3 regions of the Streptomyces finlayi genome follow, and region 2 is predicted to be linked to each of the others. Evidence: riboswitches for the same ligand, from Rfam matches in the RefSeq annotation. Region 2 holds a riboswitch; each other region holds the start of a gene.
What was found. A riboswitch is a leader RNA that binds a small molecule or an ion and turns the genes downstream of it on or off. The one in region 2 is predicted to bind cyclic di-AMP.

Region 1 (5,878 bases), 3.2 Mb from region 2:
CAGGCTCGCCTGCCCGTGGTCCTCGCAGAAGACGCACGAGGGCCTCGCCAAGTACGCCATCGAGGAGGCGTACGAGCTCGTCGAGGCGATCGAGGACGGCGACCGGGACGAACTGCGTGAGGAGCTGGGGGACGTCCTGCTCCAGGTCGTCTTCCACGCCCGGATCGCGCAGGAAGATCCCGACGAGCCGTTCGACATCGACGACGTCGCGGCCGGCCTCGTGGAGAAGCTGATCCACCGCCACCCGCACGTCTTCGGCGACGAGAGCGCGGAGACTCCCGAGGACGTCCACGCGCACTGGCAGCGCACCAAGGCGATCGAGAAGCAGCGCGACTCGGTCACCGAAGGTGTCCCGCTCGGCCAGCCAGGCCTGGCCCTGGCCGCCAAGCTGGGCAGCCGGGTCCGCGGTGCCGGGCTCGATGTCCCGCTTCCCGCGGGTGACTCCGTCGGATACGAACTCCTCGCCCTCGCCGTGCGGGCCGAACAGGACGGAACCGACCCGGAGGCGGCCCTGCGCGCGGCGGCCCGCACCTACCGCGACGCGATCCTGGCGGCGGAGGGCAACGCCCGTTAGCACGGTGTCCCCAGGACCGGTCGAGGTGTGAGGGGACAGGGCGTGGACGGGGAGTTCGCCCCGCGGCGGCCGAGGAGTGGTTCGCCAAGGCGCTGGAGATCGGACACCACGCCGCCGAGCGGATGATCGCGGAGCTGCGGTCCAAGGGCGGTGAGGCGGCGGCTAACGTCGAGGGGTGAACGAGAGCCCCGCCGACGCCGCCGCAGACAGCCCCGCCGAAGGCCCCGCGAGCAACCCCTCCGAGGCTCTCGGGGGCAGCTCCGCCGAGGCACCGACGGGCAGCCCCACCGGCCCCCGCCCCGATCCGGCCCCCGCCGGCTGTCCCGTGGGCCACGCGGCCGTGCCTCCCGCGCTCCCCGTCCCCGAGCTCTTCACCTGGGAGTTCGCCACCGATCCGTACCCCGCGTACGCCTGGCTGCGCGAGCACAGCCCCGTGCACCGGACGACGCTGCCCAGCGGGGTCGAGGCCTGGCTCGTGACCCGGTACGCGGATGCCAGGCAGGCACTCGCCGACGCCCGGCTGTCCAAGAACCCGGCGAACCACACCGGATCGGCGCACGCCAAGGGCCGGACGGGCATCCCGGGGGAGCGCAAGGCGGAGCTGATGACGCATCTGCTGAACATCGACCCTCCGGACCACACCCGGCTGCGCCGCCTCGTCGCCAAGGCGTTCACCCCGCGCCGGGTCGCCGAGTTCGCGCCACGCGTGCAGGAGCTGACGGACCGCCTCATCGACGATTTCATCGCAGAGGGGAAAGCGGACCTCATCCACGACTTCGCGTTCCCGCTGCCCATCTACGCGATCTGCGACCTGCTCGGCGTCCCGCCGGAGGACCAGGACGACTTCCGCGACTGGGCGGGCATGATGATCCGGCACGGCGGCGGCCCGCGCGGCGGAGTGGCCAGATCCGTGAAGAAGATGCGTAACTACCTCGCCGAACTGATCCACCGCAAACGGGAGAATCCGGGTGACGACCTGATTTCGGGTCTGATCCGGGCGAGCGACCACGGCGAGCACCTCACCGAGAACGAGGCCGCCGCGATGGCCTTCATCCTTCTCTTCGCCGGTTTCGAGACAACCGTCAACCTGATCGGCAACGGGACGTACGCCCTGCTGCGCAACCCCGGCGAGCGCGAAAGGCTTCAGCGTTCGCTCGCCGCGGGCGAGACGGACCTCCTCGCCACCGGCCTGGAGGAACTGCTGCGGTACGACGGTCCGGTGGAGCTCGCGACGTGGCGGTACGCGACGGAGCCCGTCACGCTCGGCGGGCAGGAGATCGCCGCGGGGGACCCCGTACTGGTGGTCCTCGCGGCCGCAGACCGGGACCCGGAGCGATTCCGCGATCCGGACACCCTGGACCTTGCACGGAGTGACAATCAGCACGTGGGATACGGGCACGGCATCCACTACTGCCTGGGAGCGCCGCTCGCCCGTCTGGAAGGGCAGACCGCGCTGGCAACGCTGCTGAGACGCCTCCCTGACCTGCGTCTTGCGGTGGAACCTGACGATTTGCGATGGCGTGGCGGGCTCATCATGCGCGGACTGCGCACCCTTCCGGTGGAGTTCGCATCCGGATTGCCGTCCGCGCAAGGTGACACTCCGTCAACTCTGTGACTTTCACGTGATCTCCGCTGCATCGACTTGTGACACACGTTCGAGTCCCGCTAGGTTCACCGTTCACCACAGCAGTCACTTGTTCGTCACACGGAAGGCAATCCCATGGGCTCCGCGAACGGCAGACACCGCCGCCCTCGCCAGGCACCCGCCATCGTCGTCGCCGCAGGCGTGACGGGGTCGGCCATCGCCATCCCGCTGCTCGGCGCGACCGGTGCGCACGCCGCAGACGCCTCGACCTGGGACCGGGTCGCCGAGTGCGAGAGCGGCGGCATGTGGAGCGCGGACCTGGGCAACGGCTACTACGGCGGCCTCCAGTTCTCGCAGGACACCTGGTCGGCGTACGGTGGCTCGGCGTTCGCGCCCCGCGCCGACCTCGCCAGCCGCTCGCAGCAGATATCCGTCGCGGAGAAGGTCCTGGAGGACCAGGGCCCGCAGGCGTGGCCGAGCTGCGCGGTGATTTCCGGGCTCGCGCTGGACGGGGCCCTGCCGGGCGTCGACCCGGGCGGTCTGCCCTCCGCCGACCCTTCGGACTCGCTGCTCCCAACCGACGACGCCTCCGACGCCCCGTCGGGCGACGCGACGGACGAAGCGAACAAGAAGGATAAGTCCGACAAGTCCGGCGGGACCGCCGGGTCCGGTGAGTCGGACACGGCGAGTGAGTCCGACAAGAACGGCGAGACCGGCGAGTCGGGCGGGTCCGGCGACTCCGGCGCGACGGCCCCGCCGGCCACCACACCGACGCCCGAGGCGTCCGAGGCGTCCGCGATCCCGGACGGCACGGACCAGCGTGGCGGCAAGCACCGCGGCACGCCGGCCCCCGAGGCGAGCCTGGACGCGGATCAGGGCGGCGGGCGCGACTCGGGCCGGCACGCCTCGCGCGGTGGCGACCAGGGGCGCGACACCGTTGCGGTGAGCCCCGACGGCGACTACACCGTCCGGCCCGGCGACAACCTCTGGGCGATTGCTGACGCACAGAAGGTTCCCGGCGGCTGGACCGAGCTGTACGAGGCCAACAAGGGCGCGCTCGGCTCCGACCCGGACCTGATCCTCCCCGGCCAGAGCCTCGATCTGGGGCTGCCGGACGTCGCGGAGGACTCCAAGAGCAACTGATCCAATTCGGGAAAACACCCCAAATTCGGGGGTAGTTCAGAGGCCTATGTCCACTTATGCGTAAGTGAGACATGGGTCTCTTTGCTTCAACTGGCCCGGCATGTCCGGGTGATGCGTCTGTGGCCCCTCCGACCTGCGAAAACGTTCTTCCCTCCAGGACGACAAATACCCGAATGGCCGGTATGTCCCTCTTTGAATGTCGAGGGTGCCTGTGTTTACGGTCGGAACCGCTCGCACCGCGGGCCCCGTCGACCGTCACGCCGAATCCTGCCGTCGGTCGAAGGGAACAGACGCGTAAAGCGCCGTAGGCAGGAGCGGGGGACCCAGGTAAGCGCCGGGCCCGATCGTCGAAGGACGACTCAGGGACCGGCTTGGGGTGAAGTCGCGTGCTAGGACGTGCGACCGGGCAACTCACTTGGCCCGAACCCGACAGCTCACCTCGTAGGCGTCGGTGAGGAGAAGCTCCATGCTGATTTCCAGCAAGGCCAAGCACCGCCGCCCGTCCAGGGCCGTCCGTGTCGCCACGCTCGCCGGTGTCGCCGGCGCCGCGGTCGCCATGCCGCTGATGGGTGCGACCAGCGCCTCCGCCGCCTCCGTCTCCACGTGGGACGCCGTCGCCCAGTGCGAGTCCGGTGGCAACTGGTCCATCAACACCGGCAACGGCTACTACGGCGGTCTGCAGTTCTCGCAGTCCAGCTGGGCCGCCGCCGGCGGTACGCAGTACGCCCCCCGCGCCGACCTCGCCAGCAAGTCGCAGCAGATCGCCACCGCGGAGAAGCTTCTCGACATGCAGGGCCCGGGCGCCTGGGCCTGTGCCGGCGCCGGCAACCTGACCAACGACGGCGTGGACCCGGGTGTCGACACCGGCTCCACGCAGGAGAGCGGCGACGAGCGGGAGCCGCAGCAGCAGGCCCAGCCGGAGCGCCAGGCCGAGCAGCCCACCACGCGCAGCGAGCAGCGCACCGCGCCGAAGACCGAGGCGCCCAGGACGGTCACCACCCCGACCGGCGAGAAGGTCGAGAAGGGTGACGGCGAGTACAAGGTGAAGGCCGGCGACACTCTCAGCAAGATCGCCGCGAAGCGCGACGTCAAGGGCGGCTGGGAGAAGCTCTTCGACCTGAACGACGACATCGTCAAGGACGCCGACCTGATCTTCCCGGGTCAGCAGCTCCACCTGACGAAGTAGTACCTGGGACTCTCCTCCCCTCCGGGAGGGTGTCCGGCGGCATCCTCCCCGCCCTGCTCCCGACCCGGTGCGCTCTCCCCCGTGCGTACCGGGTCGGGGTCTTTTCCGGCCGGTGGAGTCCACCTGCCGACGTCGATCGTTCAAGTGTTGTGGTTACTCGTCAGTAATTTTCTGGACCTTTGCCCGTGAATGCATACCCTTGGGTCCTTTTTCGTCCCAGGGGACGGGCGCCCGGCTGGCCGATGGAGCCCGGCCGGATAGGCTCAGGTCGCAAGGCCACAGTGACCACAGTGGCCCTGCGCAACCAGTGTCATATCCAGAAGGAGATGCCTCGTGCCGTCCATCGACGTCGTCGTAGCCAGGGAAATCCTCGACTCCCGGGGCAACCCCACGGTCGAGGTCGAGGTTGGCCTCGACGACGGCAGCACGGGACGTGCTGCCGTTCCGTCCGGCGCCTCCACCGGTGCGTTCGAGGCCATCGAGCTTCGCGACGGAGACCCCAACCGTTACATGGGCAAGGGCGTGGAGAAGGCCGTCCTCGCCGTCATCGAGCAGATCGGCCCGGAGCTCGTCGGGTACGACGCCACCGAGCAGCGCCTCATCGACCAGGCGATGTTCGACCTGGACGCCACCGAGAACAAGGGCTCGCTCGGCGCCAACGCCATCCTCGGCGTCTCGCTGGCCGTCGCGCACGCCGCCTCCGAGGCGTCCGACCTGCCGCTCTTCCGCTACCTCGGCGGCCCGAACGCGCACCTGCTGCCCGTTCCGATGATGAACATCCTGAACGGCGGCTCGCACGCCGACTCCAACGTGGACATCCAGGAGTTCATGATCGCGCCGATCGGCGCGGAGTCGTTCTCCGAGGCCCTGCGCTGGGGCGCGGAGGTCTACCACACGCTGAAGAAGGTCCTGAAGACCAAGGGCCTGTCCACCGGTCTCGGTGACGAGGGCGGCTTCGCCCCGAACCTGGAGTCCAACCGCGCCGCCCTGGACCTCATCGTCGAGGCCATCAAGGAGGCCGGTTACGTCCCCGGCCGCGACATCGGCCTCGCGCTCGACGTCGCCGCGTCCGAGTTCTACAAGGACGGCGTGTACGAGTTCGAGGGCAAGTCCCGCTCGGCCGCCGAGATGACCGAGTACTACGAGGAGCTCGTCTCCGCGTACCCGCTCATCTCCATCGAGGACCCGCTGTACGAGGACGACTGGGCCGGCTGGAAGGTCATCACCGACAAGCTCGGCTCCAAGGTGCAGATCGTCGGTGACGACCTGTTCGTCACCAACCCGGAGCGTCTGGCCCGCGGCATCGAGGAGGGCTCCGCGAACGCCCTGCTCGTGAAGGTCAACCAGATCGGTTCGCTGACCGAGACCCTGGACGCCGTCGAGATGGCCC
Region 2 (5,878 bases):
GGCACCCGGGAGTGCGACGCCGCGGATCTGGCACTGACCGTGCTCGGCGGCGGCGAGTCCTCCCGGCTGCACAACCGGCTGGTCCGCCGCGATCGTACGGCGGTGGCGGCCGGATTCGGGCTGCTGAGGCTGTCCGGCGCGCCCTCGCTCGGCTGGCTGGACGTCAAGACGTCCGGCGGTATCGAGGTGCCGGAAATCGAGGCCGCGGTCGACGAGGAACTGGCCAAGTTCGCCGCCGAGGGCCCCACGCCCGAGGAAATGGAGCGGGCCCAGGCGCAGTTGGAGCGCGAGTGGCTGGACCGGCTCGGCACGGTCGAGGGCCGCGCCGACGAACTGTGCCGGTACGCCGTCCTGTTCGGGGACCCGCAGCTGGCCCTGACGGCCGTGCAGCGGGTGCTCGACGTCACCGCGGAGGAGGTCCAGGCCGCCGCCAAGGCGTGCCTGCGACCCGACAACCGCGCGGTCCTGGTCTACGAACCGGTCGAAGCGCCGGCCGACGCGGATGCCGAAGCCGGCACCGCCACGCACGAAGGGGCCGAGCAGTGAGCGACGCCGCTGTGACTGGAGTAGCGATGAAGTACCACCCGCAGCCGACGGCGGGCGTGGCCAGGCCCTGGGCCTTCCCCGCGCCCGAGCGCGGCGCCCTGCCCAACGGCCTCACGGTGCTGCGCTGTCACCGTCCCGGTCAGCAGGTGGTCGCGGTGGAGATCTTCCTCGACGCGCCGCTGGACGCGGAGCCCGAGGGCCTCGACGGGGTGGCGACGATCATGTCGCGCGCCCTGTCCGAGGGCACGGACAAGCGCTCCGCGGAGGAGTTCGCCGCCGAGCTGGAGCGCTGTGGCGCGACGCTCGACGCGCACGCCGACCACCCCGGTGTCCGGGTCTCCCTGGAGGTCCCGGTCTCCCGGCTGACCAAGGCGCTGGGTCTGATCGCCGAAGCGCTGCGGGCTCCTGCCTTCTCCGAGAGCGAGATCGAGCGCCTGGTGGGCAACCGCCTCGACGAGATCCCGCACGAGCAGGCCAACCCCGCCCGCAAGGCGGCCAAGCAGCTCTCCAAGGAGCTCTTCCCCGCCACGGCGCGTATGTCGCGTCCGCGGCAGGGCACCGAGGAGACGGTGGCGCGGATCGACGCCGCGGCCGTGCGCGCTTTCTACGACGCGCACGTCCGTCCGTCCACCGCGACGCTCGTCATCGTCGGTGATCTCACCGGGGTCGATGTGGACGCGCTCCTCGCGGAGACCGTGGGCGACTGGTCGGGCAACACCGCCGAGCCCCGTCCGGTCCCGCCCATCACCGCTGACGACCGCGGCCGTGTCGTGGTCGTGGACCGTCCCGGCGCGGTGCAGACGCAGCTGCTGATCGGCCGTATCGGCGCCGACCGGCACGACAGCGTCTGGCCGGCCCAGGTCCTCGGCACGTACTGCCTGGGCGGCACCCTCACCTCGCGTCTCGACCGGGTGCTGCGCGAGGAGAAGGGCTACACCTACGGCGTACGCGCCTTCGCGCAGGTCCTGCGCTCCACGGGCCCGGGCTCCCCCTCGGGGCGTACGGGAGCGGCGATGCTCGCCATCAGCGGCTCGGTGGACACGGAGTCCACGGGGCCGGCGCTGGACGACCTCTGGAAGGTCCTGCGGACCCTCGCGGCCGAGGGGCTCACCGACGCCGAGCGCGAGACGGCCGTGCAGAACCTCGTGGGCGTCGCCCCGCTGAAGTTCGAGACGGCGGCCTCCGTGGCGGGCACCCTCGCCGACCAGGTCGAGCAGCACCTCCCGGACGACTACCAGGCCCAGCTCTACGCGCGCCTGGCCGAGACCGGCACGGTCGAGGCGACGGCCGCGGTGGTCAACGCCTTCCCGGTGGACCGCCTGGTCACGGTGCTCGTCGGTGACGCGTCCCAGATCGCGGAGCCCGTCCGCGCGCTGGGAATCGGCGAGGTGTCGGTCGTCAGCGGCTGACGTCCGGCCACTCTTCAACACATTTGCAAAAGCGTGCCAAAGGGACCCCGATGGGCAAATTGCCCATCAGGGTCCCTTCCTTTTGTCCGATTTTGGCGCGAAGGCTACCTGTCTGCTCTGTGGGATGTACGACAAATCAGCCTGTCCGTTTGGTGATTGAAAGTGGCCCCGTTTAGCGTCGGCTCCGCTGTCCGTCATGTGTATGCCGCGTCCGTGGCGCCGGGCAGCCATCGCCGAGTCCCCGTCAGGCGCGAGCCTGGGGAGCCGGGGACCCACGAAGTCCCTGGGGTGAATCGGACGTCTGCGCTCCTTCGGGGCGGAGACGGTCCGTAGGAGACCTTCCTGCTCCGAACCCGTCAGCTAACCCGGTAGGCGAGAAGGAAGGAAAGGATCAGCCCCTCCATGGCGTTCACCCGTGCCACCGGGAAGCACCGTGCCCCGAGCCGCCTGACGCGCAAGAGCGCTCGCGTCGCCGGCATCGCGGCACTGGCCACCACAGGCGTCATCGGCGGGATGGCCACTCCGGCCCTCGCCGCGGACGAGGCCCGTACCGTCGGCGACACCGGCCTGACCCAGGTCATCGCCATCGACGGCGCCCTCGCCGACCAGATCGCCGCCCAGGCGATGGCCCAGGAACAGCAGGCCGAGGCCGCCGCGAAGGCGAAGGCCAAGGCTGTCGCCGAGGCCAAGGCCGAGGCGGAAGCCAGGGTCAAGGCCAAGGCGGAGGCCGAGCGCAAGGCGAAGGCCCGTGCCGCGGAGGTCCGCGAGGCCGAGGCCCGTGCCGCCCGCGCGGCCGAGCGCAAGCGGCTGACCTCGTTCCACCTTCCGGTCGCCGGTTCCTACGTCACCACCGGCTACAAGTCCGGTGGCTCGCTCTGGTCCTCGGGCAGCCACTCCGGTGTCGACTTCCGCGCCGCGTCCGGCTCGTCCGTCGTCGCGGTCGGCGCCGGCACGGTCGTCGAGGCGGGCTGGGGCGGTGCCTACGGCAACAACATCGTGCTCCGGATGACGGACGGCACGTACACCCAGTACGGCCACCTCGCCTCGATCGGCGTCTCCGTCGGCCAGAGCGTCACCTCCGGGCAGCAGATAGGCATCTCCGGCTCGACCGGCAACTCCACCGGACCGCACCTGCACTTCGAGGCCCGCACCAGCCCCGAGTACGGCTCCGACATGGACCCCGTCGCGTACCTGCGCTCGCACGGTGTGAACGTCTGATCCACGCGCCGCGTCCCCGCGCTTCACGAAGGCCCCGGCTTCCCGCCGGGGCCTTCGGCGTACCACCCGGACTCTGTCCGCCGAAGCTCCGCGGGGTCAGAAGATATCCCTGGATTCCGTTCTGCCGTCGGAAATTCGGGCTCATTGCAATAGAGTCGCAGAACAGGCGTCGATCGGCCGCGTTTCGCGGGGATTAAGGCGGAGGTTCGGACATGCGCATTCCCGCGCATTCGGTATGCACGGCAATCCGTGACGACATCGTCTCCGGTGTCTTCGATCGCGGCAGCCGCCTCACCGAGGAGGTGCTCGCGCGTCGTTACGGGGTCTCGCGCGTCCCGGTGCGCGAGGCCCTGCGCACGCTGGAGTCCGAGGGGTTCGTGGTCACGCGCCGCCATGCCGGCGCATGCGTGGCCGAGCCCACCGAGCAGGAGGCCGCCGATCTCCTGGAGGTCCGGATGCTGCTGGAACCGCTCGGTGCGGCGCGGGCGGCACAGCGGCGCACCGAGGCGCACCTCAAGGTGCTGCGCGGCCTCGTCAGACTGGGTCAGGAGCGAGTACGGCGGGGTGATGGCGAGGACCTGCGCTCCCTGGGCGGCTGGTTCCACGAGACGCTCGCGCAGGCATCGGGCAGCCCCGGCCTCATCGCGCTGCTCACCCAGCTCCGGCACAAGATCGCCTGGATGTACGCCGTCGATCAGCCCGCGCGTCCCGCGGAGTCCTGGGCCGAGCGCGGGGCGATCGTGGACGCGGTCGCCCGGGGGGACGCGGACCGGGCCAGAGCGCTGGCAGTCCAGCACGCGGAGCGGGCTGCGGCGGCCCATCGGCTGCGGCGCCCGGCCCGGCCCGGCCGTCCGGGGTCCGGTCCCGCGCCGTCGCGGGTGAGCACTTCGCAACATCCCGTACACATCGCGGGCGTCCGGCATTAACAATTGCGCCGTATGCAAATAAGGTAATTCCGCGAAGGGCTTTCTTCGTGCTGCGCGAATTCGTCCCTCGACGCTTTTCGGAAACGAAGAAGTCGCGGCATCCGTTCAGGGACGCCGCGACTCCGTCGCAGAATTGAATCCGGTTGGATCCGGCTGGAATCAGACCGTCTCCGGAAGCTCCTCGAGCCCTTCGGCGACGAGCTTGGCCAGACGGTCCAGGGCGACCTCGGCGTTGTCCGCCTCGGACGCGAGCACGATCTCCTCGCCTCCGGTGGCGCCCAGGCCGAGTACCGCGAGCATCGACGCGGCGTTCACCGGGTTGCCGTCGGCCTTGGCGATCGTCACGGGGACGCCGGAGGCCGTGGCGGCACGGACGAAGATGGAAGCGGGGCGGGCGTGCAGGCCCTCGGCCCAACCGACGTTGACGCGGCGCTCAGCCATGGTTCTGCCCTTCACGAATCAATGGTTGTCTAGACCAGTCTCTCATGCAGTCCGCACTGCCGTGCCCGGTCCCGGGCCCGGCCGCGGCGGCCGGCCGAGCACCCTCAGACTGCCTCGGCCCCGATCGCTCCGCGACCGGTGCGTCAGCCGTAGGCTTTGCCCATGCAGCCCACGCCGGAACAGAGTCCGCATCACGCGTACCCCGACCACTGGGAAGCGGACGTGGTGCTCCGCGACGGTGGCACCGCGCGCATCAGACCGATCACGACCGACGACGCCGAGCGGCTGGTCAGCTTCTACGAGCAGGTCTCCGACGAGTCGAAGTACTACCGCTTCTTCGCCCCGTATCCGCGTCTCTCCGCCAAGGACGTGCGGCGCTTCACCCATCACGACTACGTCGACCGGGTCGGGCTCGCCGTCACGACCGGCGGCGAGTTCATCGCCACCGTGCGCTTCGACCGCATCGACGCACAGGGCCGGCCCGCCACCGCGCCCGCCGACGAGGCCGAGGTCGCCTTCCTCGTCCAGGACGCCCACCAGGGCCGCGGGGTGGCGTCCGCGCTCCTCGAACACATCGCGGCGGTCGCCCGCGAGCGGGGTATCCGCCGCTTCGCCGCCGAGGTGCTGCCCGCCAACAACAAGATGATCAAGGTGTTCCGCGACGCCGGCTACACCCAGCAGCGCAGCTTCGAGGACGGCTCCGTCCACCTCACGCTCGACCTCGAACCCACGGCGGAATCCCTCGCCGTCCAGCGCGGCCGCGAGCAGCGCGCCGAGTCGCGCTCGGTGCAGCGGCTCCTCGCCCCCGGTTCCGTCGCCGTCGTCGGCACCGGCCGCACCCACGGCGGGGTCGGCCGCACCGTGCTGCGCAACCTGCTCGGCTCCGGCTACACGGGACGTACGTACGCCGTGAACCGGGCCTTCGGTACGGACCTGGCCGAGATCGACGGCGTCCCCGCGCACCGGTCCGTCGGCGAGATCGACGAGCGGGTCGACCTCGCGGTACTCGCCGTGCCTGCCGAGCGGGTGCCCGAGGCCGTCGCCGACTGCGGTGAGCACGGCGTCCGCGGCCTCGTCGTCCTCTCCGCCGGATACGCCGAACAGGGCACCGAGGGGCGCGAGCGGCAGCGCGAACTCGTCCGCCAGGCCCGCTCGTACGGCATGAGGATCATCGGCCCGAACGCCTTCGGCATCATCAACACCTCCGAAGCCGTCCGGCTGAACGCCTCCCTCGCCCCCGAGTCGCCCGCCCGCGGCCACATAGGGCTCTTCACCCAGTCGGGCGCGATCGGCATCGCGCTGCTGTCCGGACTGCACCGGCGCGGGGCCGGCCTGTCC
Region 3 (5,878 bases), 990 kb from region 2:
TCCGCTGCACGGTGGTCGACCCGCGCTGGGTGAAGCCGGTGGACGAGCGGCTCGCACCGCTCGCCGCGGGCCACCGGTTGGTGGCCGTGGTGGAGGACAACAGCCGCAGCGGCGGCGTCGGCTGGGCCGTCGGGCTGGCGATGCGCGACGCCGGGATCGACGTACCGCTGCGGACGTTCGGCATTCCGGAGCAGTTCCTCGCCCATGCCGAACGTGGCGAGGTGCTCGCCGACATCGGGCTCACCCCGGTGGAGATCGCCGGACAGATCAGTGCCTTCTTCGCCGCACGGCCGGCGAAGGCGCGGCGGCCGGCACCGAAGGAGAGCGGGGTATGAAGGACGACGCGCCCGAGGGCTTCGATCTGACCCGGCTCCTCGCCGAACGCGGCGGCGAGCGCTACGAGCTGCACACCAGGCACCTCAACCACCAGCTGCCGCGGATGCTCCGCACCATCGGCTTCGACAAGGTCTACGAACGGGCCGAGGGCGCGTACTTCTGGGACGCGGAAGGCAACGACTACCTCGACATGCTCGCCGGATTCGGGGTGATGGGGCTCGGCAGGCACCACCCCGTCGTGCGCAAGGCGCTGCACGACGTCCTGGACGCCTCACTGGCCGACCTCACCCGCTTCGACTGCCAGCCACTGCCCGGTCTGCTCGCCGAGAAGCTGCTCGCCCACAGCCCGCATCTGGACCGGGTGTTCTTCGGCAACAGCGGTACGGAGGCCGTCGAGACGGCCCTCAAGTTCGCCCGGTACGCCACCGGGAAGCCCAGGGTCCTGTACTGCACGCACGCGTTCCACGGTCTGACCACCGGTTCCCTCTCGGTCAACGGGGAGGCGGGCTTCCGGGACGGCTTCGCCCCGCTGCTGCCGGACACCGCGATCGGGCTCGGGGATCTGGACGCACTGCGGCGCGAACTGAAGCGCGGCGACGTGGCAGGGCTCGTCGTCGAGCCCGTCCAGGGCAAGGGCGTGCACGCCTCACCCCCCGGCTTCCTGCGCGCCGCACAGGAGCTGCTGCACCGGCACAAGGCGCTGCTCATCGTGGACGAGGTGCAGACGGGCCTCGGCAGGACCGGGGACTTCTACGCGTACCAGCACGAGGAAGGCGTCGAACCCGACCTCGTCTGTGTCGCCAAGGCGCTCTCCGGCGGCTATGTGCCCGTCGGGGCGACCCTCGGCAAGGACTGGATCTTCAAGCGGGTCTACTCCTCCATGGACCGCGTGCTCGTCCACTCGGCGAGCTTCGGCTCCAACGCACAGGCCATGGCGGCCGGGCTCGCCGTCCTCGCGGTGATGGAGGACGAGGAGACGGTGGCGAACGCCCGTCGCACGGGCGATGCGCTCCGTGAGCGGCTGGCCGCGCTCGTCGGCCGCTACGAGCTGCTGCACGAGGTGCGCGGACGCGGACTGATGATCGGCATCGAGTTCGGACGGCCGTCCTCACTGAAACTGCGCAGCCGCTGGACCATGCTGCAGGCGGCCCGCAAGGGACTCTTCGCGCAGATGGTCGTGGTGCCCCTGCTGCAGAAGCACCGGATCCTCACCCAGGTGTCCGGAGACCACCTCGAAGTGATCAAGCTGATCCCGCCGCTGGTCATCGGTGAGCCGGAGGTGGAGCGGTTCGTGAGCGCCTTCACGGCGGTGATGGACGACGCGCACAGCGGGGGCGGGCTGATGTGGGACTTCGGCAGAACCCTGGTGAAGCAGGCCGTCGCCCACCGTTGATCGAAGAGCCCGGGTTTGCCTCGGAGGCAAAATGTTTGCCTCCGAGGAAAATTCCTGGCCCAATGGAGGCATGAATCCTCCTGACGGAGGGGCGGCCGGCGAACTCCCCGGGGTCGCTCCGCGCCTGCGCGACCTGCGCCGCGGCCGTGGCCTCACCCTGGAGACCGCCGCCCAGCGGGCCGGGCTCTCGCCCGCCCATCTCTCCCGGCTCGAAACCGGCCGCAGGCAGCCCTCGCTGCCCATGCTGCTGGGACTCGCCCGCGTCTACGGTACGACGGTTTCCGAGCTCCTCGGCGAGGCGCCGGCCCAACGTGACGCGATCGTCCGCGGCGGCCCGTTCACCGGCGCCGAGGCGGACGGCTGGATGTACCGCCGGGCCGGTGGCTCCGGCCGGGCCATGCAGGCGCTCCGCGTCCAGGTGCCGTACGGCACACAGGGCGATCTGGTGCGCGTCCACCCCGGCGAGGAATGGCTGTACGTCCTGGAAGGGCGGCTGCGGGTCGTCCTCGGCGAATCCGAGCACGACCTGGAAGCCGGTGACAGCGCGCACTTCGATTCGCTGACCCCGCACCGGATCGCCGCCGCCGACCGCGGCGGCGCCGAGCTGCTCTTCCTCCATACCCTGCTGCAGAGCCCGGTCGCCGAGCTCTGCCTGGGCAGCGGACCACACCACCGCTGATCACCGGCGCCAACGGCTGACTCCGAGGCCGGACGGCTGACCCCGACACCAGAAAGAGGACTGTCATGTCCGATTCAGAGCACTACGATCCGCTCAGCCCGAGGTCCCGGAAGGGCTACGAGACACAGGAGAGGAAGTTCCCGCGTGGCGTGGTGATCAGGCTGGTCGCCTATCTGGTCGCCGGACACGTCTTCGCGGCCTTCCTCTACCTGCTGTTCGAGGTGGCGGGCAAGCGCTGACGCCGCGGAGTGGTCAGGCCTCCTCGGTGAGGCGCTCCCGCAGCAGGTCACGCGTCTCCGGGGAGAGCTTCAGCCCCTCGCCGAGGTAACGCTCGGTGCCGCCCCAGGTCTCCTCGATGGTGCTGAAGGCCGCCGCCAGATACTCGGCACGTGCACCGAAGAGCGGGTTCAGAAGCTCCATGACCTCGTCGGACATCCCGGTCGCCGAGGTGTCGCTGCGCTTCACCTTGTACCGGCGGTGGGCGTCGTTCGACATCAGGTAGTCCGCCTCGATGGCCTCGCGCTCCACACCGACGGCGAGCAGCGACACCGCTATGGAGAGTCCCGCCCGGTCCTTGCCCGCGGCGCAGTGCATCAGGGCGGGGACACTGTCCTCGGCCAGGGCGTGCAGGATCCGGCTGTGCTCGCCCGTGCGGTCCCTGATGATCGAGCGGTACGAGGCGATCATGCGGTCCGCCCCCTTGCCGTCCGCCAGGATCGAGCGCAGCTGCTCGATGTTGCCGTCCCGGACCAGGCGCCAGAACTCGGCGCCGTCGGCCGGGTCGGACAGCGGGATGCTGACGTTGCGCACGCCTGCCAGCTCCACGTCGTGGCCGTCGAGCTTGCGGTCGGCGGCGTTGCGGAAGTCGAAGATCGTGTGCAGCCCGAGTCCGTTGAGGAACGCCGCGTCCTGCTCGGTGGCGTGCGCCAGGTGACCACTGCGGTAGAGCCGCCCGAACCGCACCCGGCGGCCGTCCGCGGTCGGCAGGCCCCCGACGTCACGGAAGTTGCGGACACCGGTCAGCTCAGTGTGCGACGGCGGGACCTGCGGCAGCTGCTGCGTCACGGTGGCTCCTGAAGTGTCTGGCGTCGGCGCTGCTCGCCGACGAGGGCACGGATGTGACGATACGACATTGGTTCCTCAGGCAATCATCTTGCCGCGAGGTCGTCGTTGCACGCGGCACCTCTGCCGGCGCGACCCGCACGGCCTGGGCGGGGAGAATCGTCTGAAATGCTGGCAATGTAACCGATTTGGGCGCCATCTTTTCGAGAGTCCGTCGCGCCCCGCGGGCGGGGTGTGTCCGTATTGGCGTGTTTGCCAGAACATGCCCTGCTTATGGGCGAGATGGTGGTCGGCAGGTGAGCGGGATCATATCCGTGACGGTGTGTGGTGGCCCTCCCGACGGGCATTCCGTCCGCCGCACGGAATGCGAAGATCCGTAATCCACGGAGTGTGACCGTAAATCCGTGCCGGAATTGATTCCCGCATTCCGGCAGGCCGGACATGGCTTGTTCCGGCCGTCCTTACTCGCTTACGGTCACCGTCAATCCGGACGGACCGCCTAATCCTGCCGCCGCCCGGAATCCGCATCCACTCACGTGTGGCAGGAGCGGGGGACCCAGGTAAGCCGCCGGTCCGGAGAATTCCGGAACGACTCGGGGTGAAGTCGCGCCAGCGCGACCGGGCATCTCCAGCCCGAACCCGACAGCTCACCTCGTAGGCGCCGGAGAGGAATGCCCCATGCCCGCAAAGGGTAAGCACCGTCGTACGAAGTCCGGCTCGATAGCCCGTGGCATCTTCGCCGCGGGGACCGGCGGAGCCGTCCTCGCGCTCCCGCTGATCGGCGCCACCGGCGCGAGCGCCGCCGAGCAGGCCGCGCCCGCCGCCGCCTCGGTCGCCGCGGCGCACACCGCGCCCGTCGTCGTGTCCAAGACCGCCCCGAAGACCTACTCCGTGGTTTCCGGCGACTATCTGTCGAAGATCGCCGCCGAGCAGAAGATCAAGGGCGGCTGGCAGAAGCTGTACAAGGACAACCGTGAGGTCGTCGGCAAGGACCCGAGCCTGATCTTCCCCGGCACCGAACTCACGCTGGGCGCAAAGGCATCCGGCTCGGCCGAGGCCGCTCCTTCGAAGGCCGTCGCTCCCAGGGCCACCGCGCCGAAGGCCGCAGCCCCCGCGAGCGCCGCACCCGAGGCCATCGCTCCCAAGGCGGACACGGCCTCCGACTCGGCCTCCTCGTCCGTGGAGACCGCCGCACCGGCGGACACCGGCGCCTCGGAGGGCAACAGCTCCGGCTGGGCGGCCCCCGTGGCCAACGCCACCGTCACCACGCCGTACCGCGCCTCCGGCTCCATGTGGTCCAGTGGTTACCACACCGGTGCCGACTTCCAGGCCGCCTCCGGCACCAGTGTCCGGGCCATAGGCCCCGGCACCGTGGTCTCGGCCGGCTGGAGCGGTTCGTACGGCAACGAGGTCGTCATCAAGCACGAGGACGGCATGTACTCCCAGTACGCCCACCAGACCTCGCTCAGCGTCTCGGCCGGCGACACGGTGACCGGCGGTCAGCAGATCGGCCTCTCCGGTTCCACCGGCAACTCCAGCGGCCCGCACCTCCACTTCGAGGTCCGCACCGGCCCGAGCTACGGCTCGGACGTCGACCCGGTCTCGTACCTGCGTCAGCACGGCGTCTCCCTCTGAGACGAGCAGCAGTGAGGAAGGGCGGTGCGCGGCGGCGCACCGCCCTTCCTCGTGTCCTCAGGGCAGTGCGGCGACCGCTACTTATTCCGGCTTTACCAAGAACTGACCGGGTGGTTTATCTCACCACCCGTCAACCCATTATTACGGTCGCGTAGGTCACATTCGCGGGTGCAGGATACGACCTTGTGGCAGACGATTCGAAACTCAGTCAGCGCGGTCTCCAGAACGTCATCGGCGTCAAGAGCGTCATAGGGTCGTACGCGGCGATCGGCGACAGCTTCACCGAGGGCGTCGGCGACCCCGGACCCGACGGGACCTTCGTCGGCTGGGCGGACCGTTTCGCGGTGCTGCTGGCGGATCAGCTCCCGGCCCCCTACGAGGGGAGCGGCCTCACCGCCTCACGGCACGGCAACTTCCGGTACGCCAACCTCGCCGTACGCGGGCGGCTCCTCGACCAGATCGTCGCGGAACAGGTCCCGCGGGCCAAGGAACTGGCTCCCGACCTCGTGAGCTTCTGCGCGGGCGGGAACGACATCCTGCGGCCGGGCAGTGACCCCGACGACGTGGCCGAGCGTTTCGAGCGCGCCGTCGCCGAACTGGCCGACGGGGTCGGCACCGTCATGATCACCACCGGCTTCGACCCCCGCCACATGCCGGTCCTGCGTCACCTGCGGGGCAAGATCGCCACCTACACCGCCCATGTACGCTCCATCGCCGACCGCTACGACTGCCCGGTCCTGGACCTGTGGTCGCTGCGGTCCGTGCAGGACCGC

Region 1: another riboswitch for cyclic di-AMP. It lies ahead of F0344_RS21790 (transglycosylase family protein); the one in region 2 lies ahead of F0344_RS06935 (M23 family metallopeptidase).
Region 3: another riboswitch for cyclic di-AMP. It lies ahead of F0344_RS02650 (M23 family metallopeptidase); the one in region 2 lies ahead of F0344_RS06935 (M23 family metallopeptidase).

The regions. Positions count from the first base shown of each region.
Region 1 is NZ_CP045702.1:4,709,547-4,715,424, forward strand. It holds gene F0344_RS21775 (nucleoside triphosphate pyrophosphohydrolase) at 1-574, shown strand, start outside; gene F0344_RS21780 (cytochrome P450 family protein) at 900-2,189, shown strand; gene F0344_RS21785 (LysM peptidoglycan-binding domain-containing protein) at 2,295-3,302, shown strand; cyclic di-AMP (ydaO/yuaA leader) riboswitch at 3,593-3,765, shown strand; gene F0344_RS21790 (transglycosylase family protein) at 3,769-4,488, shown strand; gene eno (phosphopyruvate hydratase) at 4,822-5,878, shown strand, end outside.
Region 2 is NZ_CP045702.1:1,518,805-1,524,682, reverse strand. It holds gene F0344_RS06945 (M16 family metallopeptidase) at 1-546, shown strand, start outside; gene F0344_RS06940 (M16 family metallopeptidase) at 573-1,955, shown strand; cyclic di-AMP (ydaO/yuaA leader) riboswitch at 2,177-2,344, shown strand; gene F0344_RS06935 (M23 family metallopeptidase) at 2,358-3,173, shown strand; gene F0344_RS06930 (GntR family transcriptional regulator) at 3,386-4,099, shown strand; gene F0344_RS06925 (HPr family phosphocarrier protein) at 4,259-4,540, opposite strand; gene F0344_RS06920 (bifunctional acetate--CoA ligase family protein/GNAT family N-acetyltransferase) at 4,703-5,878, shown strand, end outside.
Region 3 is NZ_CP045702.1:528,615-534,492, reverse strand. It holds gene dxs (1-deoxy-D-xylulose-5-phosphate synthase) at 1-335, shown strand, start outside; gene F0344_RS02670 (aspartate aminotransferase family protein) at 332-1,729, shown strand; gene F0344_RS02665 (helix-turn-helix domain-containing protein) at 1,800-2,408, shown strand; gene F0344_RS02660 (DUF6126 family protein) at 2,474-2,647, shown strand; gene F0344_RS02655 (tyrosine-protein phosphatase) at 2,661-3,473, opposite strand; cyclic di-AMP (ydaO/yuaA leader) riboswitch at 3,983-4,144, shown strand; gene F0344_RS02650 (M23 family metallopeptidase) at 4,149-5,105, shown strand; gene F0344_RS02645 (SGNH/GDSL hydrolase family protein) at 5,291-5,878, shown strand, end outside.